2 regions of the Achromobacter sp. 2789STDY5608615 genome follow, and region 2 is predicted to be linked to the other one. Evidence: predicted binding sites of a transcription regulator. Region 2 holds the regulator's gene; the other holds the start of a gene.
The links. Region 2 encodes LexA, which represses DNA repair genes until DNA is damaged. Its sites were predicted from a motif close to ACTGTATNNNNATACAGT; they were not measured.
Positions count from the first base shown of each region.

Region 1: the regulator LexA is predicted to act here: its motif matches at 9,631-9,648, upstream of AOZ49_RS00080 (PA0069 family radical SAM protein).

Region 1 covers NZ_CYTY01000001.1:8,957-20,909, forward strand. The annotation lists gene AOZ49_RS00035 (acyl-CoA dehydrogenase) at 1-1,455, shown strand, start outside; gene AOZ49_RS00040 (peroxiredoxin) at 1,609-2,250, shown strand; gene AOZ49_RS00045 (sulfate ABC transporter substrate-binding protein) at 2,476-3,504, shown strand; gene cysT (sulfate ABC transporter permease subunit CysT) at 3,529-4,419, shown strand; gene cysW (sulfate ABC transporter permease subunit CysW) at 4,416-5,315, shown strand; partial or broken gene AOZ49_RS00060 (sulfate/molybdate ABC transporter ATP-binding protein) at 5,341-6,406, shown strand; gene AOZ49_RS00065 (phosphoadenylyl-sulfate reductase) at 6,403-7,152, shown strand; gene cysD (sulfate adenylyltransferase subunit CysD) at 7,193-8,101, shown strand; gene AOZ49_RS00075 (sulfate adenylyltransferase subunit 1) at 8,145-9,443, shown strand; gene AOZ49_RS00080 (PA0069 family radical SAM protein) at 9,656-10,996, shown strand; gene AOZ49_RS00085 (hypothetical protein) at 11,069-11,530, shown strand; gene AOZ49_RS00090 (DMT family transporter) at 11,617-11,953, opposite strand, start outside.
Region 2 covers NZ_CYTY01000040.1:29,295-41,247, forward strand. The annotation lists gene uvrB (excinuclease ABC subunit UvrB) at 1-1,429, opposite strand, end outside; gene AOZ49_RS25790 (amino acid aminotransferase) at 1,507-2,706, shown strand; gene lexA (transcriptional repressor LexA) at 2,862-3,512, shown strand; gene lon (endopeptidase La) at 3,629-6,079, opposite strand; gene clpX (ATP-dependent Clp protease ATP-binding subunit ClpX) at 6,330-7,628, opposite strand; gene clpP (ATP-dependent Clp endopeptidase proteolytic subunit ClpP) at 7,724-8,377, opposite strand; gene tig (trigger factor) at 8,382-9,692, opposite strand; gene AOZ49_RS25820 (metalloprotease LoiP) at 9,861-10,616, opposite strand; gene AOZ49_RS25825 (TIGR00645 family protein) at 10,875-11,420, shown strand; gene AOZ49_RS25830 (cold-shock protein) at 11,517-11,723, opposite strand.

The DNA of each region.
Region 1 (11,953 bases), on a different contig from region 2:
TGCCCGATGCTGACCGACGGCGTGATCGAGGCCATCCTCACCGTCGGCTCGGAAGAGCAGCGCAAGAAGTTCGTGCCCAACCTCATCGGCGGCAAATGGACCGGCACCATGAACCTGACCGAGCCGCAGGCCGGCTCGGACCTGGCCCAGGTCGCCACCCGCGCGGTGCGCCAGGAAGACGGCAGCTACCGTCTGTCGGGTCAGAAGATCTTCATCACCTACGGCGAGCACGACCTGGCCGAGAACATCATCCACCTGGTGCTGGCGCGCACGCCGGACGCGCCGCCCGGAGTCAAGGGCATCTCGCTGTTCATCGTGCCCAAGTTCCTGGTCGGCGCCGACGGCGCCCTGGGGGCGCGCAACGACGTCTGGTGCGCCTCGCTGGAGCACAAGCTGGGCATCCACGGCAGCCCCACCGCGGTGCTGCTGTACGGCTCGGGCAAGGGCGAGGCGGGCGAGGGCGCGGTCGGCTACCTGGTCGGCGAACTGAACCGCGGCCTGGAATACATGTTCATCATGATGAACGCGGCCCGCTACTCGGTTGGGCAGCAGGGCATCGGCGTGTCCGAGCGCGCCTACCAGCATGCGCTGGCCTATGCCCGTGAACGGGTGCAGGGCCGGGCGGTGGAAGGCTCGGCTGCGGCCGTCGCGATCGCGCGCCACCCGGACGTGCAGCGCATGCTGCTGACGATGAAGGCGCTGACCGAAGCCGCGCGCGCCGTGTCCTACGTGACGGCGGCCGCGCACGACAAGGGCACGCATCATCCCGACCCCGAGCAGCGCGCCCGCAACCGCGCCTTCTATGAATACATGGTGCCGATCGTCAAGGGCTTCTCGACCGAATCGGCGGTGGAAGTGGCCTCGCTCGGCATCCAGGTGCATGGTGGCATGGGCTATATCGAGGAGACCGGGGCGGCGCAGTACTACCGCGACGCCCGCATCCTGCCGATCTACGAAGGCACCACCGCGATCCAGGCCAACGACCTGGTCAGCCGCAAGACCCAGCGCGACGCCGGCGCCACCGCCTATGCCGCCATCGCCGCCATGCGCGAGACGCTGCGGGCGGTCGAGGCCGAGTCGTCGCGCGCGGCGGCGTCCGAGCGCGACGGCCTGCGCCTGCTGCGCGACAACCTCGACAGCGCGATCCAGGCCTACGAGGCCGGGGTGGAGTTCATCCTGGAACAGTCGGCGGCGAACATCCGCGCGGTCTATTCCAGCAGCGTGCCGTACCTGATGCTGGCCGGCGTGGTGCATGGCGGCTGGCAGATGGTGCGCGCGGTGCTGGCGTGCCGCCGGCGCCTGGCCGCGGGGTCGACCGATCCGTTCCATCGCGAGAAACTGGCGACCGGATTGTTCTACGCCGCCCACATCCTGCCGCGCGCCCTGGCGTTGTCGGCGGCGGTGCGCGCCGGGGTGGTGGCCGACGCCTGCGGCGCGGCCGCGAATATTGCATAAGGTTATATGTCTTGCGTATTTCCCCTGCAACAGGTTTGATGGAAGAATCGTTTCGAGGGGCGGCACAGGCCGCCATCGAGACGTTTTTCCAGCCGGCCGTCGGACCTGGCGGCCGGTCGATTCCGTAACCTGAATCCGCAAGCAGGAGACACCATGAGTCATCTACGCCTGGGCGACACCGCGCCCGATTTCGAACAGGAATCCTCGGCCGGCCCGATCCGTTTCCACGAGTATCTGGGCAATAGCTGGGGAGTGCTGTTCTCGCATCCTGCCGATTTCACCCCTGTCTGCACCACCGAGCTGGGCTACACCGCCAAGCTGGCCGACGAATTCGCCAAGCGCAACGTGAAGGTGCTGGCGCTGTCGGTGGACGGCACCGACTCGCACACCAAGTGGATCGAGGACATCAACGACACCCAGTCGACCAAGGTCAATTTCCCGATCCTGGCCGACAAGGACCGCAAGGTGTCCGAGCTGTACGACATGATCCACCCGAACGCCAACGCCACGCTGACGGTGCGCTCGGTCTTCATCATCGACCCGAACAAGAAGGTGCGCCTGATCATCACGTATCCGGCCAGCACCGGCCGCAACTTCAACGAGATCCTGCGCGTCATCGATTCGCTGCAGCTGACCGACAGCCACAGCGTGGCCACGCCGGTCAACTGGGAAGACGGCGACGATGTCATCATCGTGCCGTCGCTGCAGGACGAGGCGGTCATCAAGCAGAAGTTCCCGAAGGGCTACAAGGCGGTGCGTCCCTATCTGCGCATTACGCCTCAACCGAATAAGTAAATAAGAAATCCGTGCGCAAGGCGGCCCGCGCCGCCTTGCCGGATGGCGCTTGCAAAACGCCCGCAAAGCCGCGTATTCCCTGGGAATGCGCGGCTTTTTCACAGGGGGCGACGGCCGCGCTATATGCCTGGGAGCGATGAGCAATCAAAGAATGATTCGTTCCGTTCAGAACAGGCCGCCTGCACACTTGCTTCCACATTGCCAAACACGGGAAGGGAGCAAGGAATGTCTTTCAGGAAAGCCGGATGGTTGGCCGCCTTGGCCGCAGTGACGATGTCTCTCGCCGCGATCGCGCCGGCGCAGGCGCAGCAGAAGCAGACCCTGTTGAACGTATCGTACGACCCGACGCGCGAGCTGTATCGCGCCATCGATGACGCCTTCATCAAGCAATACAAGGAAAAGGCCGGCGTCGACCTGACCATCCGTCAGTCGCACGGCGGCTCCGGCCGCCAGGCGCGCTCGGTCATCGACGGCCTGGAAGCCGACGTGGTGACGCTGGCGCTGGCCTATGACATCGACGCCATCGCCGACCGCGGTCTCTTGCCGGAGAACTGGCAGGCGCGCCTGCCGCAGAACAGCTCGCCCTACACCTCGACCATCGTGTTCCTGGTGCGCAAGGGCAACCCCAAGCACATCAAGGACTGGGATGACCTGGTCAAGGACGGCGTGCAGGTGATCACGCCCAACCCCAAGACCTCGGGCGGCGCCCGCTGGAACTACCTGGCCGCCTGGGCCTACGCGCTGGAGAAGAACGGCGGCAGCGAAGACAAGGCGCGCGCCTACGTCGGCGAGCTGCTCAAGCACGTGCCGGTGCTCGATACCGGCGCCCGCGGCGCCACCACCACCTTCGTCGAGCGCGGCGTGGGCGACGTGCTGCTGGCCTGGGAAAACGAAGCCTTCCTGGCGCTGGAGGAACTGGGTCCGGACAAGTTCGACATCGTGGTGCCGTCGCTGTCGATCCTGGCCGAACCGCCGGTGGCCATCGTCGACAAGATCGTCGACAAGAAGGGCACCCGCGCCGCGGCCCAGGCCTACCTGGAATTCCTCTACACCCCGGCCGCCCAGGAGATCATCGCCAAGAACTACTACCGGCCGATCGACAAGACCGTGGCCGCCAAGTACGAAAGCAAGTTCCCCAAGGTCAAGCTGGTGACCATCGACGACAAGATCTTCGGCGGCTGGCGCAAGGCGCAGAAGGACCACTTCAGCGACGGCGGTACCTTCGACCAGATCTACCAGCCGCAGAAGAAGTAAGCGGACAACCAGCGGACGACGGCCATGACTTCAGCCTCGATTCCGACGGCAAAGGGCGCGCAGGCGCCTTTTGCCGTTCGGCGCAACAGCCCGGGCGTGCTGCCCGGTTTCGGCATTTCCATGGGCTACGCGGTGCTGTACCTGAGCGTGCTCGTGTTGATTCCCCTGGCGGCGCTGCCGATCAAGAGCGCATCGCTGGGCTGGCAGGGCTTCTGGGACGCGGTGACGGCGCCACGGGTGCTGGCGTCCTATCAACTCACCTTCGGCGCCTCGTTGCTGGCGGCGCTGGTGAACCTGGTGTTCGGCACCATCGTGGCCTGGGTGCTGGTGCGCTACCGCTTTCCCGGCAAGAAGATCCTGGATGCGCTGGTGGACCTGCCGTTCGCGCTGCCCACCGCCGTGGCCGGCATCGCGCTGACCGCGCTGTACGCCGAAAAGGGCTGGCTGGGCGCGCCGCTGGCCAACTGGTTCGGCCTGAAGGTGGCGTTCACGCCGCTGGGCATCGTGATCGCGCTGATCTTCATCGGCGTGCCGTTCGTGGTGCGCACGGTGCAGCCGGTGCTGGAAGACGTCGAGCGCGAGATCGAGGAGGCCGCGGCCAGCCTCGGCGCGGACCGCTGGCAGACCATCCGCCGCGTGCTGCTGCCGACCATCCTGCCGGCGCTGATGACCGGCTTCGCGCTGGCTTTCGCGCGCGCCGTGGGCGAGTACGGTTCGGTGGTGTTCATCGCCGGCAACATGCCGATGGTGTCGGAAATCACGCCGCTGCTCATCATCGCCAAGCTGGAGCAGTTCGACTACGCCGGCGCCGCCGCCATCGCCACGGTGATGCTGGTGCTGTCGTTCGTGCTGCTCCTCATCATCAATCTGCTGCAGGGCTGGCAGGCCCGTCGCGGCCTCGGGAGATCGTCATGAGCGTTGCTGACCGTCCCGCCCACCTGACCGAGTCGCGCTGGGTGCGCGGCATCCTGCTGTTCCTGGCGCTGGGCTTTCTGGCGCTGTTCCTGCTGGTGCCGCTGGCCGCGGTGTTCTTCGAGGCTTTCCGCAAGGGCTGGGCGCTCTATCTGGAGGCGATCGTCGAGCCGGACGCGCTGGCCGCGATCCGGCTGACGCTGCTGGTGGCGGCGATCGCGCTGCCGGTGAACCTGGTGTTTGGCGTGGCCGCGGCCTGGGCCATCACCAAGTTCCAGTTCCGCGGCAAGCAGTTCCTGATCACGCTGATCGACCTGCCGTTCTCGGTGTCGCCGGTGGTGGCCGGCCTGGTGTTCGTGCTGCTGTTCGGCACCCAGGGCTGGTTCGGCGGCTGGCTGCAGGACCATGACTTCAAGATCGTCTACGCCGTGCCCGGCATCATCCTGGCCTCGCTGTTCGTGACCTTTCCGTTCGTGGCGCGCGAGCTGATCCCGCTGATGCAGGCGCAGGGCAGCGAGGAAGAGCAGGCCGCGCTGACGCTGGGCGCGAGCGGCTGGCAGATCTTCTGGCGGGTGACGCTGCCCAACATCAAATGGGGCCTGCTGTACGGCGCCATTCTCTGCAATGCGCGCGCCATGGGCGAGTTCGGCGCGGTCTCGGTGGTGTCTGGCCAGATCCGCGGCCTGACCAACACCATGACGCTGCATGTGGAGATTCTCTACAACGAATACCAGTATTCGGCGGCGTTCGCGGTGGCTTCGCTGCTGGCGCTGCTGGCATTGGTGACGCTGGTGGCCAAGAACGTGGTCGAGTGGCGCAACGCGCGCTACCTGAAGGCGGCGGAACTGCCGGTCGAGTATCCCGGCCCCGCGACGGCCATCAAGCCGGCCGTCGCCTGACGCGGCCGGCCAGACGGAGACAAGCATGAGTATCGAGGTTCGCAATCTATCCAAGCGCTTCGGCCAGTTCCGCGCGCTCAACGACGTATCGCTGCACATCGAGACCGGCGAGCTGGTGGCGCTGCTGGGGCCGTCGGGCTGTGGCAAGACCACGCTGCTGCGCATCATCGCGGGGTTGGAGTCGGCCGACACGGGCAGCGTGCTGTTCGCCGGCGAGGACGCCACCGCGGTCGACGTGCGCCAGCGCCAGGTCGGGTTCGTGTTCCAGCACTACGCGCTGTTCAAGCACATGACGGTGTTCGAGAACGTCGCCTTCGGGCTGCGCGTCAAGCACCGTTCGCAGCGGCCGTCCGAGGACCAGATCCGGCGCAAGGTGCATGATCTGCTGGGCCTGGTGCAGCTGGACTGGCTGGCGGATCGCTATCCGGCGCAGCTGTCGGGCGGCCAGCGCCAGCGCATCGCCCTGGCGCGCGCGCTGGCGGTGGAGCCGCGCGTGCTGCTGCTGGACGAGCCGTTCGGCGCGCTCGACGCCAAGGTGCGCAAGGAACTGCGGCGCTGGCTGCGCCGTCTGCACGACGAGCTGAACGTGGCCAGCGTGTTCGTCACCCACGACCAGGAAGAGGCGCTGGAAGTGGCCGACCGCGTGGTACTGATGAACGCCGGCAAGATCGAACAGGTCGGCACGCCGCGCGAGGTCTGGGAAGGGCCGGCCACGCCGTTCGTCTACGGCTTCCTCGGAGACGTCAACCAGTTGCAGGGGGGTGGCCACCCGCGGCGTCTGGGAAGGCGCCGGGCTGTCGTTGCCGGCGCCCGAACTGGCGCAGGCCGAGTCGCAACGCGCCACCGCCTACGTGCGGCCGCACGAATTCGATATCGAACGCTATCACGTTGGCGGCGCCGGCATCCCGGTGCGCCTGTCGCATGCCTACCTGGCCGGCCCCAGCGCGTATCTGGAACTGGCCAGCCAGGATTCCGACGCCGTCATCGAGGCCGAGGTGCCCGAGCACCTCTATCGCGAACTGGCGCTGCGCGATGGCGACATCCTGCTGGCCCGCCCGCGCCGGGCGCGTGTCTTCGCGGTGCAATCATGACGGCCGCCGATCTCGCCGCCAGCCTGGAGCCGGCCCTCGCGGCGCGCTGGCGCGAGCTGGTGGCGCGCCTGGCGGACGCGAGCCAGCGCTATCCCGACGCCGCGCTGGCCTCGTCCCTGGCGGCCGAGGACATGGTGCTGACGCACGCCATCTACGGCACCGACCTGGACCTGGAAGTGTTCACGCTCGACACCGGCCGGCTGCACGCCGAAACGCTGGGCGTGCTGGACGCGGTGCGCGCGCGTTACGGGCGCGAGGTCACCGTGTACCGGCCCGAGGCCGGCGCGGTCGAACGCCACGTGGCCGAACATGGCGCCTACGCCTTCTACGAAAGCGTCGAGCTGCGCAAGGCCTGTTGCCAGATCCGCAAGGTCGAGCCGCTCAAGCGCGCGCTGGCCGGACGCGGCGCCTGGATCACCGGCCAGCGGCGCGCGCAGTCGACCACGCGCGGCGAGCTGCACCTGGAAGAGCACGACCCGACCTTCGGTCTCTACAAGTTCAACCCGCTGGCCGAGTGGAGCGAGGCGGAAGTCTGGGGCGTGATCCGCGCGCTCGGCATTCCCTACAACCCGCTGCACGACCAGGGCTATCCGTCCATCGGCTGCGAGCCCTGTACCCGCGCCATCCGTCTGGGCGAAGACCTGCGGGCCGGACGCTGGTGGTGGGAGTCGTCGGACTCCAAGGAATGCGGCCTGCATGCCGGCAACCGGGTCATTGGCATCGTCGCGGAAACCACGCGCGCCTGACGCCCGTCACGTATCAAGAATTCGTTTTAGGGGAATACCTATGTCCGCAGTGATTCAACGCAGCCACCTGGACTGGCTGGAATCGGAAGCCATTTTCATCATGCGCGAAGTGGCGGCCGAGAGCGAGAAGCCCGTGCTGCTGTTCTCGGGCGGCAAGGATTCGGTGGTGCTGCTGCGCCTGGCCGAAAAGGCCTTTCGTCCGGGGCGCTTTCCGTTCCCGCTGATGCACATCGACACCGGCCACAATTTCGACGAGGTCATCGCGTTCCGCGATGCCCGCGCGGCCGAGCTGGGCGAGACCCTGATCGTGCGCAGCGTCGAGGACTCGATCAAGCGCGGCAGCGTGGTGCTGCGGCGCGAGACCGACTCGCGCAACGCGGCGCAGGCCGTGACGCTGCTGGAGTCGATCGAGGAATTCGGCTTCGACGCCTGCATCGGCGGCGCCCGCCGCGACGAGGAAAAGGCGCGCGCCAAGGAACGCATCTTCTCGTTCCGCGACGAGTTCGGCCAGTGGGATCCCAAGGCCCAGCGCCCCGAGCTGTGGAACCTGTTCAACACCAAGGTGCATCGCGGCGAGAACATGCGGGTGTTTCCGATTTCCAACTGGACCGAGCTGGACGTCTGGCAGTACATCCAGCGCGAGCAGCTGGCGCTGCCGTCGATCTACTTCAGTCACGAGCGCGAAGTGGTGCGGCGCAAGGGCCTGCTGGTGCCGGTCACGCGCCTGACGCCGCCGCAGGACGGCGACACGGTCGAGCGCCTGTCGGTGCGCTTTCGCACCGTGGGCGACATTTCCTGCACCTGCCCGGTGGCCTCGGATGCCGCCGACACGGCCGCCATCATCGCCGAGACCGCGGTGACCGACATCACCGAGCGCGGCGCCACGCGCATGGACGACCAGACTTCCGAGGCCTCGATGGAGCGCCGCAAGAAGGAAGGCTATTTCTGATCGCACGATTGGCCGGCGCCAGGCCGGCCGACAGGGGACGCATATGAACGCAGTAAACGATTCTTTTCTTTCCGGCGCCGGCACGGGCGTGCTGCGCCTGATCACCGCGGGCTCGGTCGACGACGGCAAGTCGACGCTGATCGGCCGCCTGCTGTATGACAGCAAGGGCGTGTTCGCCGACCAGCTCGACGCCATCTCGCGCGCCAAGTACAAGCGCGTGGCCGAGGGCGGCATCGACTTCTCCCTGCTGACGGACGGCCTGGAGGCCGAGCGCGAGCAGGGCATCACCATCGACGTGGCCTACCGTTACTTCTCGACCCCGGCGCGCAAGTTCATCATCGCCGACGCGCCCGGCCACGAGCAGTACACCCGCAACATGGTCACCGGCGCCTCCACCGCCGACGTCGCCGTGATCCTGATCGACGCCACTCGCGCGGCCGACGGCAAGCTGCTGCCGCAGACCAAGCGCCACAGCACCATCGCCCGCCTGCTGGGCATCCGCCACATTGTGGTGGCCGTCAACAAGATGGACCTGGTGGACTGGGACCCGGCCGTGTTCGAGCGCATCCGCGACGCCTACGCCGATCTGGCGGACAAGCTCGGCATCGCGCACTTCGACGCGCTGCCTTTGTCGGCGCTGAACGGCGACAACGTGGTGACGCGGTCGGACAAGACGCCGTGGTATGCCGGCCAGCCGCTGCTGACGCTGCTGGAATCGCTGGAGCTGGCTGGTGACGGCGGCGCGGGGCCGCTGCGCTTTCCGGTGCAATGGGTGGCGCGCCACGACGGCAGCCGCAAGGACGATTTCCGCGGCTACGCCGGCCGCATCGCCAGCGGCGTGCTGCGCCCCGGCGATGAGATCGTGGTGCAGCCGTCGGGCGTGACGGCGCGCGTGCAGGAAGTGCGGCTGTTCGATCGCGCGCTCGATGAAGCGGTGGCGGGCGACTCGGTCACGCTGGTGCTGGACCGCGACGTCGACGTGTCGCGCGGCGACGTGATCGTGCACGCGGCCGCGCCGGCGCAGGTCGCGCGCGAGTTCGAAGCGGAGCTCTGCTGGCTCGATGCGCAGGCGCTCAACCCCGCGCGCAAGTATTTGCTCAAGCATGGCACGCGACTGACGTCGGCGAAGATCCGCGCGGTGCTATCGCATCGCGACATCCACGAACTGCAGGAAGTGGAGAACACCGAAGGCACGCTGCGCATGAACGACATCGGCCGCGTCGCGTTCACCACGCGCGAGTCGCTGGCGGTCGATCGATACGCCGATGTGCCCGCCACCGGCGCCTTCATCCTGATCGACGAAGCCACGCATCAGACCGCGGCGGCGGGCATGCTTCGGTAAACCGCAAGTCGGGGCGGGAAGGGTCCGCCCCGTACCGGTTTTTGGGTGTTGTTTTTATTCCAAATCCAATGCTGGCGCGGGTTTCCGGGCGATATCGCAAGATGAAATCGAATTGTCCGGACGCCGTCTTCGTCTTGCGGTAAAGTGGGGCTGTCTTACGAAAAGGCTTTTGGTGCTTGTCAAAACCACTGTGTTTTTGTACAGTAGTTTTCATGGCACGCACCGATCATTCTTTTCCCGCCGGTTCTGGGTCCCCGGCTGCCGCCCCCGCCGCCTTGCGCGGTCGGGGTGCGGTTACTAATGTTCGGCATCGCTTCCAGAAAGATGACCGCGTGCAGGTCGACGATGGCTGGTCCGCTTCGGGCCTCCCGGCTGATTTCGTCGATGCTGTCCCCAATACTTCCGTCATCCCCATCCTGCCCGACGTCCGCCGGGCGCCCGCCGCCCCCAAGACCATCGTCACGGCCGAAGAGGCCCGCAAGATCCTGTCGCGCAACGATTCGCCCGACATCCCCTTCGACGTGGCCGTCAATCCCTACCGAGGCTGCGAGCACGGCTGCGTCTATTGCTACGCCCGCCCGACCCACTCCTACCTGGGCTATTCCCCCGGCCTCGATTTCGAGACCCGGCTGGTGGCCAAGGCCAACGCGGTCGAGGCGCTGCGGGCGGAGATCAGCCGCCCCGGCTACAAGCCGTCGCCCATCAACATCGGCTCGGCCACCGACGCCTACCAGCCCATCGAGCGCGACTGGCGCCTGACGCGCGGCATGCTCGAGCTGATGCTCGAAACCCGCCACCCGGTCACCATCGTCACCAAGAACGCCCTGGTGGCCCGCGACCTCGATCTGCTGGCCGCGCTGGCCGAGCACAAGCTGGTGGTGGTCTACATGAGCATCACCACGCTGGACGCCGACATGGCCCGCACGCTCGAGCCGCGCGCGGCCGCCCCCTGGCGCCGCCTGGAAGCCGTGCGCAACCTGACCGCCGCCGGCGTGCCGGTCGGCGTGCTGGTGGCGCCCGTGATCCCGTTCATCAACGATGACGCCATGGAGCACATCCTGCAGGAGTCCAAGGCGGCCGGCGCGCACTACGCCAGCTACACCGTCATCCGCCTGCCCTGGGAAGTCAAAACCCTGTTCGAGGACTGGCTCAACGCCCACTTCCCGGATCGCGCCCAACGCGTGCTCCATCGCATCGAAGACCTGCGCAACGGCCGCCGCAACGATCCCAACTTCGGTTCGCGCATGCGCGGCACCGGCATCTGGGCCGACCTGCTGCGCCAGCGCTTCGCCGTGGCCACCCGCAAGCTCGGTCTGAACCGCCACCGGCTGGCGCTCGATTGCGACCGCTTCCAGCCGCCGGCGTCCGCCGGCGGTTCCGCCGCCTTGTTCCCGCCGGCCGCAGCCGGCGCCCCCGTTTCCCCATCCCCGGCTGGCGCGAAAGCGTCTTCAGGGGGCCCTTTTCCCAGTGCCTTGCCGGTCGCCGGCGCCTATGGGCGCGGCGCGCGCCAATTGCGCGCCATGGTTGCCGGGCAATTGTCGTTGTTCGATTGACCCACGGCCCGGCCGTGGGTTGCCGCCGCGGCGCGTTGCCGTGGTTCTTGACCGCGTTACTAGGAGTTCCTCATGAACACCGCTCAGCTTTCCGTCCTGCCGGATGATCTCGCCGCCGTTTCCCTGACGCCGTTGCGTCGCGCGGCGCAACGCGCCCGCGCCGTCTATGCCCGTTTCACGGGGCTGGCCATGCCCTGGTCGGCCGCGCCGGCGGGCGGCCATGCGGATGGCGCCGCGTCCATCGATCTCGCCGCGCCCATCGCCGGCGGGGTGGCGACGCCTGCGCAAGTCGAGCCGCGCAAGCGGGCGGGTACGCTGCCCGGCAGGTGGCCGTTTCCGCCGGCCGCGGCTGATGCCGCACCGGTCGGCAACGTCGTCCAGGCGCCGCGCGAGCGCAGCCTGGGCAACGCCACGGTCGAACCGGTGTCGGATCAGGTCAGCGTCAAAAGCATGGTGCTGGACGTGGTGCTGGTGCTGGCGTGGGGCGCGATGATTCCCGCCCTCATGTGGCTCGGCGTGGCCGGCGGCTTCTGAGGCGACGGTAGTGCCCGGGGTCAACACCCTCGGCACGATATCCAGATTGAAGGCGGCGCCGGCCCGCGCACGATGCCGGCGCGGCGTCAGGTCGAGCCCAGCAGCACCACGCCCGCCAGGATCGACAGGCAGCCCGCCAGGCGGCCGGGGCCGACTTTCTCGCGCAGCAGGAACATGCCGGCCAAGGTGCCCAGCATCATCGACATTTCCCGCGCCGGGGCCACCAGGCTCAGCGGCGCGCCGTTGCGCAGGGCATACAGCACCAGGATGTAGCCCAGCGGCGACAGCAGGCCCACCGCCAGCGCCAGGTGCCAGTGGCCTCGCATCAGTTCCCAAGCCTGGGCGCGGCGCTTCACCATGTGCGGGGTCATCATGGCGGTGCGGGTGACACAGGTGAACCAGTCGAACAGCACCGGGCTGATC
Region 2 (11,953 bases):
GCAGATCATCGACCTGGGTGCGGGCCGGCAGCACCTCGACGATCGGATCGACCAGGCCGGTGGGCCGCACCACCTGCTCGACCACGTTGTCGGCGTGTTCCTTTTCATAGGCCGCGGGCGTGGCCGACACGAACACGCACTGGCGCATGCGGGCCTCGAACTCCTCGAGCTTGAGCGGCCGGTTGTCCAGCGCCGACGGCAGGCGGAAGCCATACTGCACCAGGGTTTCCTTGCGCGAGCGGTCGCCCCGGTACATGGCGCTGAGCTGGCCGATGGTGACGTGGCTCTCGTCGATGAACATCAGCGCGTCGCCCGGCAGGTAGTCGATCAGCGTGGGCGGCGGCTCGCCGGGCGCGGCGCCCGACAGATGGCGCGAGTAGTTCTCGATGCCCTTGCAGAAGCCCAGTTCCTGCAGCATTTCCAGGTCGAAGCGGGTGCGCTGCTCCAGGCGCTGGGCCTCGACCAGATGGCCGTCGTCGACGAAGCGCTTGGTGCGTTCGCGCAGCTCCTCCTTGATGGTCTCGATGGCGCGCAGCACGGTGTCGCGCGGCGTCACATAGTGCGAACCGGGATAGACCGTGAAGCGCGGCAGCTTCTGGCGGATGCGGCCGGTCAGCGGGTCGAACAGCTCGAGGCTTTCGATCTCGTCGTCGAACAGCGTCAGGCGCAGCGCCAGTTCGGCGCTTTCCGCCGGGAAGATGTCGATGGTCTCGCCGCGCACGCGGAACACGCCGCGCGTGAATTCGGCGTCGTTGCGGGTGTACTGCATGGCCACCAGCCGCGCCAGGATCTCACGCCGCGAGATCTGGTCGCCGGCGCGCAGGATCAGCACCATCGCGTGGTAGTCGCCGGGGTTGCCGATACCGTAGATACACGACACCGTGCCGACGATGATGGTGTCGCGACGTTCCAGCAGGCTCTTGGTGGCCGACAGGCGCATCTGCTCGATGTGCTCGTTGATCGACGAGTCCTTTTCGATGAACAGGTCGCGCGTCGGCACGTAGGCCTCGGGCTGGTAGTAGTCGTAGTACGAGACGAAGTACTCCACCGCGTTCTTGGGGAAGAACTCGCGCATTTCCGCGTACAGCTGCGCCGCCAGCGTCTTGTTGGGCGCCAGCACCAGCGCCGGCCGCCCCAACTGGGCGATGACGTTGGCCATGGTGTAGGTCTTGCCCGAACCGGTCACGCCCAGCAGGGTCTGGTACATCAGGCCGTCCTGCACGCCCTGGATCAGTCCCTCTATTGCGCCCGGCTGGTCGCCGGCGGGCGGATACGGTTGGTACAGGTGAAACGGGCTGTCGGGGTAATCGATGAACCCCGGGCCTGGGGCCGCCGCGGCAGCGCCAGGGGCCGTATCGGCCGCCCCGTCGGTGACGGCGCCAATGGCTGCGGCACCCGCCGCGCTCGGGTCTATTGCGCTCTTAGGCATGCTAGACTGTTCCCAGGGTAAACCCCCCATTATCCACAGCACTTCCGACTGCGTCCACTCACCCTCAGCAGAGTCCCATGAGCACCCTTTTCGATTCCGTCGAACTCGCGCCGCGCGACCCCATTCTTGGTCTGAACGAACAATACAACGCGGACACCCGCCCCGGTAAAGTCAATCTGGGCGTGGGCGTGTACTACGACGACCAGGGTCGCATTCCCCTGCTGGGCGCCGTGCGCAAGGCGGAAATCGCCCGCATCGAGGCCGCCGCCGCCCGCGGCTACCTGCCGATCGAAGGCATCGCCGGCTACAACCAGGGCGCGCAAGCCCTGCTGATCGGCAAGGATTCCCCGCTGGCCGCCGCCGGCCGCGTCCTGACCACCCAGGCCCTGGGCGGCACCGGCGCGCTCAAGATCGGCGCCGACTTCCTGCGCCAGCTGCTGCCGACCTCCAAGGTCCTGATCAGCGATCCCAGCTGGGAAAACCACCGCGCGCTGTTCGAACGCGCCGGCTTCGAAGTCGGCACCTACGCCTACTACGACGCCGCCACCCGCGGCCTGAACTTCGACGGCATGCTGGCCGCCCTGAAGGCCGCTCCGGCCAACACCGTGGTCGTGCTGCACGCCTGCTGCCACAACCCGACCGGCGTCGACCCCACCTTCGACCAATGGAAGCAGATCGCCGCGGTCGTCAAGGAAAACAAGCTGGTGCCGTTCCTGGACATCGCCTACCAGGGCTTCGGCGAAGGCCTGCGCGAAGACGCCGCGGTCGTGCGCCTGTTCGCCGACCTCGACCTGACGATGTTCATCAGCTCGTCGTTCTCGAAGTCGTTCTCGCTGTACGGCGAGCGCGTCGGCGCCCTGACGGTCGTGGCCGGCAGCAAGGACGAAGCCGCCCGCGTGCTGAGCCAGCTCAAGCGCGTCATCCGCACCAACTACTCCAACCCGCCCACCCATGGCGGCACGATCGTCTCCACCGTGCTGAACTCGCCCGAGCTGTTCGCCATGTGGGAAGAGGAACTCGGCGCCATGCGCGACCGCATCCGCCTGATGCGCAAGCAGCTGGTCGAGAAGATCAAGGAACACGGCGGCAAGCAGGACTTCAGCTTCGTGCTGGAGCAGCGCGGCATGTTCTCCTACTCGGGCCTGACCTCGGCCCAGGTGGATCGCCTGCGCGAAGAGCACGGCGTCTACGCCGTCTCCAGCGGTCGCATCTGCGTCGCCGCGCTCAACAGCGGCAACATCGACCAGGTGGCCAAGGGCATCGCCGCGGTGCTGTAAGACACACCGCCAGCAACACCCTCAAACGGGACCTTCGGGTCCCGTTTTCATTGCCTGTCACATTACCGGGCCGATCAACGCTTGCATTTTTGCGTTATGTCCCCCAGAATGCCGCTGTATATATGTACAGTCCGACTCACCAACGGATCATCGCCATGGCCAGCAAACTCACTGATCGTCAACAGCAAATCCTGGACCTCATCCGGCAGACCGTCGCGCGCACCGGCTTTCCGCCCACCCGCGCCGAGATCGCCCAGGCCCTCGGATTCCGCTCGCCCAATGCGGCCGAAGACCATCTGAAGGCGCTGGCCCGCAAGGGCGCCATCGAGCTCACGGCCGGCGCTTCGCGCGGCATCCGCCTGAAGGACGCCTCGCCCGCCCAGACCCAGGCGCCGCTGCCCCTGCCCGGCCTGGCGCAGCTGCTGCTGCCGCTGGTGGGCCGCGTGGCCGCCGGCAGCCCGATCCTGGCGGCCGAGCACGTCGAACGCGAGATCGGCGTCGATACCAGCCTGTTCGCGCAGGCCCCCGACTACCTGCTCAAGGTGCGCGGCATGAGCATGCGCGACGCCGGCATCCTCGAAGGCGACCTGCTGGCCGTCAAGAAGGTGTCCGAGGCCCGCAACGGCCAGATCGTGGTGGCGCGGCTGGGTGACGACGTCACCGTCAAGCGCCTGCAGCGCCAGAACGGCCGCATCGAACTGCTGCCCGAGAACCCCGATTTCAATGTCATCGTGGTCGAGGCCGACCAGGAATTCGCGCTGGAAGGCATCGCGGTCGGGCTGATCCGGCCGCACACGCTGCACTGAATTCCCTGCTACCGATCCGGCGCCGGCTCGATCGCCGCGCCAAAAAAGAAACCCCGCTTGCGCGGGGTTTCTTTTTGCGGGCGCCCCTTGTGCAAAGGGGCGCCTCGGGCCAGGCATCAGTGCTTGAGCACGGGATCCGTCGAGCCCGGTTCGGCCGGCTTGGCGACCAGCGGTTCCTTGACCGCTTCGTCTTCAGCCAGCGGCTCCGGCAGGCGTTCCAGGGCCAGTTCCAGCACCTTGTCGATCCAGCGGACCGGCACGATCTCGAGATGGTTCTTGACGTTGTCCGGGATCTCCGCCAAGTCCTTGACGTTTTCTTCCGGGATCAAGACCGTCTTGATGCCACCGCGGTGGGCGGCCAGCAGCTTTTCCTTCAGGCCACCGATCGGCAGGACTTCGCCACGCAGCGTGATCTCGCCGGTCATGGCGACGTCGGCGCGCACCGGGATGCGCGACAGGGCCGACACCATGGCCGTGGTGATCGCGATACCGGCGGACGGGCCGTCCTTGGGCGTCGCGCCTTCCGGCACGTGCACGTGCATGTCGTGCTTCTCGAACACGCTGTCGGCAAAGCCCAGGCGACGCGCCCGCGAGCGCACCACCGTGCGGGCCGCCTCGACCGATTCCTTCATCACGTCGCCGAGCGAGCCGGTGCGTTGGATCACGCCCTTGCCGGGCATGTCCGCCACTTCGATCGCGAGCAGGTCGCCACCGACTTCCGTCCAGGCCAGGCCGGTCACCTGACCGATCTGGTTTTCCTTTTCGGCCATGCCGAAGGTGTAGCGGCGCACGCCGAGGTAATCGCTGAGGTTGTCGCCCGTGACGTTGACCGGCTTGAGTTCGAAGGTCTTGCCTTCGGCCTTGGCGCGATCGCTCTGGGTCAGCAACTGCTTGATCACCTTGCGGCAGATCTTGCCCACCTCGCGTTCGAGCGCACGCACGCCGGCTTCGCGGGTGTAGTAGCGCACGATGTCTCGCAGCGCGCTGTCATCGACGGTCAGCTCGGTATCCTTGACGCCGTTGTTCTTCATCAGCTTGGGCAGCAGATGGTCGCGGGCGATGTGGATCTTTTCTTCCTCGGTGTAGCCGGACAGGCGGATCACTTCCATGCGGTCCAGCAGGGCCGGCGGAATGTTCAGCGTGTTGCTGGTGGCCACGAACATGACGTCCGACAGGTCGAAGTCGACTTCGATGTAGTGGTCCTGGAACGTGTGGTTCTGTTCCGGGTCCAGCACTTCGAGCAGCGCCGACGAGGGATCGCCGCGGAAATCCATGCCCAGCTTGTCGATTTCATCGAGCAGGAACAGGGGATTGCGCACGCCGACCTTCGACATGTTCTGGACGATCTTGCCGGGCATCGAGCCGATGTACGTACGGCGGTGGCCGCGGATCTCGGCTTCGTCGCGCACGCCGCCCAGGGCCATGCGCACGAACTTGCGGTTCGTGGCCTTGGCGATGGACTGGCCCAGCGAGGTCTTGCCGACCCCAGGAGGACCGACCAGGCACAGGATCGGCGCCTTGACCTTGTCGACGCGCTGCTGCACGGCGAGATATTCGAGGATGCGTTCCTTCACCTTCTCCAGGCCGTAGTGGTCGTTGTCGAGCACGGTCTCGGCGTTGGAGATGGAGTTGTTGATCTTGCTCTTCTTCCTCCAGGGGAGGTTGATGAGCGTATCGATGTAGTTGCGCACCACGGTGGCTTCGGCCGACATGGGCGACATGAGCTTGAGCTTCTTGAGCTCGGCATCGGCCTTCTTGCGTGCCTCCTTGGGCATGTGCGCGGCGATGATCTTCTTTTCGAGCTCCTCGATGTCGGCGCCCTCTTCGCCTTCGCCCAACTCTTTCTGAATGGCCTTGACCTGCTCATTCAGGTAGTAGTCGCGCTGGCTCTTTTCCATCTGCTTCTTCACGCGGCCGCGGATCCGCTTCTCGACCTGGAGGATGTCGATTTCGGTTTCCAGCTGCGTGAGCAGGCCTTCGAGGCGCTCGGAGGTGCCGACGATCTCGAGCATCTTCTGCTTCTGCTCGAGTTTCAGCGGAAGATGCGCGGCGATCGTGTCGGCCAGGCGGCCGGCGTCATCGATACCGGCGAGCGAGGTCAGGATCTCCGGGGGGATCTTCTTGTTGAGTTTTACGTATTGCTCGAACTGGGCGACGATCGCGCGGCGCAGGGCCTCGGTCTCGGAGCCCTGGACGGCGTCCGGCTCGATCGGGGTGACCTGGCAAGTGAAGTGCGAATCGGCGTCCTCGATGCTGTTGATGCGGGCGCGCTGGGTGCCTTCGACCAGCACCTTGACGGTGCCGTCGGGCAGCTTGAGCATCTGCAGGATGCCGGCAACGCAGCCGATCTCGTAGACGTCTTCGGGAGTGGGATCATCCTTGCCGGCGGATTTTTGGGCCACAAGCATGATGCTCTTGCCCGCTTCCATCGCAACCTCGAGCGCGCGGATGGAGCGCGGACGGCCGACGAACAGCGGGATGACCATGTGCGGGAACACCACGACGTCGCGCAGCGGCAGCAGGGGAAGGTCGATCGGGTCGGAAGGCAGGGTCTGGCTGGCAGACATAGGAGGTTCCTCGGTATGACTCGGCGTATCGGGGACAGGATGACCGGGTATACCCGGACAGCCCCGTCGGTTACGTCTGTTATGGGAACAATAGCCGAAAATTCAAGGTCCCGGCGGCCGGATAAACAAAACGGCAAAAAAATCGGCGGCCGGTATCCCGTTTTATTGGACACACCCTGGCAGTGTGCGTTCAATCAGGCGCCGGAGACAAAAAAACCCGTTACGGAAACGGGTTTTTTTGAAACATCCGTCAGGCCGCGGCATCGCGGACTTCTCCGCGCTCGGGCTTTTCGGCCGTCCCCTCTTCGTCGGCGTAGATCAGCAAGGGCTTGCCCTCGCCTTCGATCGCGCCTTCGTCGAGCACCACGCGCTTGACGTTGCCTTGCGACGGCAGGTCATACATGGTGTCGAGCAGGGCCTGCTCGATGATGGAACGCAGGCCGCGGGCGCCGGTCTTGCGCTTGAGCGCCTTGCGGGCGATGGCCTTGAGCGCCGCGGGGCGCACGTCCAGCTCGGCGCCTTCCATGGCGAACAGCTTCTGGAATTGCTTGAGCAGGGCGTTCTTGGGCTCGGTGAGGATCTGCACCAGGGCAGCCTCGTCGAGCTCGTCCAGCGTGGCGACCACCGGCAGGCGGCCGACCAGTTCGGGGATCAGGCCGAACTTGATCAGGTCTTCGGGCTCGACCTCGGAGAACAGCTCGCCCACGCCGCGCTCGGACTTGGCGCGCACGGCGGCCGAGAAGCCGATGCCGGACTTTTCGGTGCGGTCGCGGATGACCTTTTCCAGCCCGTCGAAGGCGCCGCCGACGATGAACAGGATGTTGGTCGTGTCGACCTGGACGAAGTCCTGGTTGGGGTGCTTGCGCCCGCCCTGCGGCGGCACCGAGGCCACCGTGCCTTCGATCAGCTTGAGCAGGGCCTGCTGCACGCCCTCGCCCGACACGTCGCGGGTGATGGACGGGTTGTCGGACTTGCGGGAAATCTTGTCGATTTCATCGATGTAGATGATGGCGCGCTGCGCCTTCTCGACTTCGTAGTTGCAGTTCTGCAGCAACTTCTGAATGATGTTCTCGACGTCTTCACCGACGTAACCGGCTTCGGTCAGCGTGGTGGCGTCGGCCATGACGAACGGCACATTCAGCATGCGCGCGAGGGTCTGCGCCAGCAGCGTCTTGCCCGACCCGGTGGGGCCGATCAGCATGATGTTGCTCTTGGACAGCTCGACTTCGTCGCCCTTGATCTCGCCGTGGCGGATGCGCTTGTAGTGGTTGTAGACGGCCACCGCCAGCATGCGCTTGGGCGAGCTCTGCCCGATCACGTACTGGTCGAGGAACGTCTTGATTTCAGCCGGAGTGGGCAGCTCGGAACGAATCGCCGCGCGCGCGGTCGCCTGCGCTTCCTCGCGGATGATGTCGTTGCACAGGTCGATGCATTCATCGCAGATGAATACGGACGGACCCGCGATCAGCTTGCGGACTTCGTGCTGGCTTTTATTGCAAAACGAGCAATGCAGCACTTTAGCGTCTGCCGATCCCTTTTTTTCTGGCATATGTATTCGTATCTCAGGTAAAGAAGCGCCGGACCGGGTGAAGGGCCCGGCGCTTACTCAAACATGGCAACAGCGGGTGGGACTCAACCGGGAAGTCAGCCTTCCGAACGGGAGGTCATCACCTTGTCGACCAGTCCATACGATACCGCATCTTCGGCGGACATGAAGTTGTCACGTTCCGTGTCCAGGGCGATGCGCTCGATCGACTGGCCGGTGTTGTCGGCCAGGATGCGATTGAGACGCTCGCGCAGGTCCAGGATCTCGCGAGCCTGGATCTGGATGTCGGAGGCCTGGCCCTGGGCGCCGCCCGAGGGCTGGTGGATCATGATGCGCGAGTTGGGCAAGGTGAAGCGCTTGCCCTTCTTGCCGGCCGCCAGCAGGAAGGCGCCCATGCTGGCCGCCAGGCCGGTGCACAGGGTCGACACGTCCGGCTTGATGAACTGCATGGTGTCGTAGATGGCCATGCCCGCGTACACCGACCCGCCAGGCGAGTTGATGTACAGGGAAATGTCCTTGTCAGGATTCTCCGATTCCAGGAACAGCAACTGCGCCACGACCAGGTTGGCCGTCGCGTCGTTGACCGGACCCACCAGGAAAATGAGCCGCTCGCGGAGCAGACGCGAATAGATGTCGTAGGCGCGTTCGCCGCGCCCCGACTGCTCGATCACCATGGGAATGTAGCCCAGGCCGGTGGGGGTCACCGACGACCCGCCATTCATTGCCGCATAGAAATCGGTGAATCTCTGCATAGTGTTACGCCATCCCCATCAACTGATCGAAAGGCACCTTTTCGTCGGTGACCTTGGCCTTTTCCAGAACGTGCGCGACGACGTTGTCTTCGAGCACGATAGCCTCGATTTCAGCACGACGCTGGCGGTCGGCCAGGTAATAGCTGACAACCTGGGCGGGTTGTTCGTAGTTTTCCGCGAATTCCTCGATGCGGGCGCGAACCTGTTCCGGCTTGGCTTGCAGCTGGGCTTGCTTGACCAGTTCCGACACCAGCAGGCCCAGGCGCACGCGGCGCTCGGATTCGGTGGAGAAGGCTTCGGCCGGGATCGGCACCGACTCGGCGTTGGGCACGCCACGCTGCTTGAGCTCTTCGCGAGCGGCGGCGATGCGGCCTTGCACGTCGTTGTCGATCAGCGACTTCGGCACGTCGAACTTGCCGGCTTCGACCAGGGCGTCCATCACGCTGGACTTGGTGCGGCCTTGCGAGCGCACCTTGACTTCGCGTTCGATGTTGCTGCGGATGTCGGCCTTCAGCTTTTCGATGTCGCCTTCGGCCTGGCCGAGCGACTTGGCGAATTCGGCGTTCAGCTCGGGCAGGACGCCTTCAGCCACTTCCTTGACGGTGATGGTGAATTCGGCGGTCTTGCCGGCGACTTCCTTGCCTTGGTAGTCATCGGGGAACTTGAGCGGGAAGACCTTGCTTTCGCCAGCCTTCAGGCCGCGGGCGGCTTCTTCGAATTCCGGCAGCATGCGGCCTTGGCCGAGCACGAACGGGAAGTCTTCGGCCTTGCCGCCTTCGAACGGCACGCCGTCGATGGTGCCGGCGAAGTCCAGCGTGACACGGTCGCCGTCTTGCGAGGCGCGGCCTTCACGGGCTTCGAACGTGGCGCGCTGCTTGCGCAGGACGTCCAGGGTCTGCTGCACTTCGGCGTCGGTGACGGCGGTCTCGAAGCGGGTCACGGCCAGGGCCGACAGATCCGGCACGGCGACTTCGGGGTAGACCTCGAACGTGGCGGTGAAGGCCAGCGTGTCTTCGCCGACGCCTTCCGTCTTGGGTTCCAGGTTCGGGGCGCCAGCGACGCGCAGCTTGGCGCCGTCGACGGCTTGTTCGAATGCACGGCCGACCTGGCTGTTGATCACGTCGTAGCGGATGCCGGGGCCATGGCTGCGCTCGAGCATGGCGAGCGGCGCCTTGCCGGGACGGAAGCCGGGAACCTTGGCGGTACGGGCCACGCGCTTCAACTGCGCCTGGACTTCCTTTTCGACGTCGGCCACCGAGACGGCCAGATCAACACGGCGCTCGAGGCCGGAGAGGGTTTCAACCACAGGCTGCATTAAAAGACCTATTTTCCGAAAGATATGAGATGACGGGCGGATAAACGCGGCATTTTACCGGAAACTTCCGGACCCCTGACGCAAAGGGGCGCGAGCACCCGGATAAGCCCGGATGCTCGCGCCCCGTTTTCCACCCGGAAAGGGCGGCAAATTGCCCGCCAGGGCGCTTTATTTGGCCTTGGCGATGCGATCTTCGATGTGCTGCGCGCGCTTGGCCGAAGACGGGTGCGAGCTCATCATATCGCTCTTGCCGCCGTCCAGCTCGGCCAGCTTCTGGAACGCCGTCACCAGGCCGCGGGTGTTCAGCTTCTTGGCTTGCAGCTGGTCGAACGAGTAGTCGTCGGCGGCGCTTTCCTGCGACTGCGAGAATTGCGCATTGATGAACTTCTCGGTCAGGTCGCCCAGCTGCGACGAGTTCAGGGCGGCGACCGTGGCGCCACCGGCGGCGCCGGCGGCGTCGCGCGCGGCCGAGACCGTGTAGGCGGTCTGCATGGCCTTCTTGCTGTGGCCCAGCGCCACGTGGCCGATTTCATGGCCGACCACGCCCAGCACTTCGTCGTCGGTCATCATGTCCATCAGGCCGCTGTAGACGCGGATGCAGCCGTTGGCCATGGCCCAGGCGTTGACGTCCTTGGTGACGTAGACCTTGTAGTTGGCCTTCTGGCCGTTGACGGTGCCGCCCAGCTGCTTGGCGATCTTCTGCAGGCGCACGTCGTACTTGCTGCCCGGGGCGGCAATCTTTTCCTGGGAATCGCTTTGCGCGCAAGCCTTGTCCGACAAGGTCTTGATTTCGGCATCGCTCAGGGTGGCGGCCTGCACCACCTTGCTGCCGGCGCCCACCAGACCCCCGATATCGAGGGCATGCGACGCGGAATAAGGGGCAAGTGCGACGGCCAGCGCGGCAACGGTGTAGCGGATCTTCATGGAAAAAACTCCTCTTGACTGACTCTGTTCGAGTGAGGCGGCAATTCTATATACGGCAAAAGCGCTCAAACCGTTTCGCCACAGAGTTTCGCAAATGCGAATTTCACTTACATAAAAGGCATGCGGAAGACTTCTTACCGTGGTAAGTACCCCTGCCCCGCCATCTATTCGTCATCAAAAACAAATGCCGGGAGAGCGCGGCATTGTTAGAATTGCCGCCGCACTTTTTCCGTATCCCTATAACGGCTCGCCCCCATCATGACCCCCAACACCCCTCCCCGTCTTGGCCTGCTGCCTAGCCTGATTTTCAGCTCGCGCTGGCTGCAACTGCCGCTCTATCTGGGACTGATCGTCGCCCAGGGCGTCTACGTGATGCTGTTCCTGAAGGAACTCTGGCATCTGCTGACGCACGCCAACAGCTTCGGCGAAATGGAAATCATGCTGCTGGTGCTGGGCCTGATCGACGTGGTGATGATCTCGAACCTGCTGGTGATGGTGATCGTCGGCGGCTACGAGACCTTCGTGTCGCGCCTGCGCCTGCAAGGCCACCCGGACCAGCCGGAATGGCTCAGCCACGTCAACGCCAGTGTCCTCAAGGTCAAGCTGGCCATGGCCATCATCGGCATCTCGTCGATCCACCTGCTGCGCACCTTCATCGAGGCGGGCACGCTGGGCACGCCCAACGCGCGCTTCTCGGAGGCGGGCGTGATGTGGCAGACCATCATCCACGCGCTGTTCATCCTGTCGGCGCTGGGCATCGCCCTGGTCGACAAGCTGTCCACGCCGTCGCACCCCAAGCACTGAACGCCCCGCGCCGCGCGGGAAAAGAAAAGCCCCGGCACTGGCGTGTCGGGGCTTTCTATTACGGCCGGCCGGAGACGGCCCGCCGCGGACCTGTACTCAGGCCGCCACCTTGATGTTCTTGGCGCTGGGACCCTTGGGGCCGGTACCGACCTCGAACGTGACGCGCTGGTTTTCCTGCAGCGACTTGTAGCCTTCGCTGCGGATTTCCGAGTAGTGGGCGAACAGATCCTTGCTGCCGTCGTCGGGCATGATGAAGCCATACCCTTTTTCGGCGTTGAACCACTTGACGATGCCGGTTGCCATGGAATTTCCTCGAACCTAAAGAAGCGATTGCTCGCGGGGCGCCAGATGATCAAGGATGGGAGAGGAAAGCAACCGCAGCACCACTGACCGCGACAAGTTAAACGCAGACCGCGTCTCTTGAAAATCTCGCTGAACCCAGTGTATTGGCGAACCCGGAAAAACGTCAAATATGCGGTGATCGCGCCACCGACGCCGCGCCGGGCGCGCGGCCGTGGCGCCCGCGGTCTTTC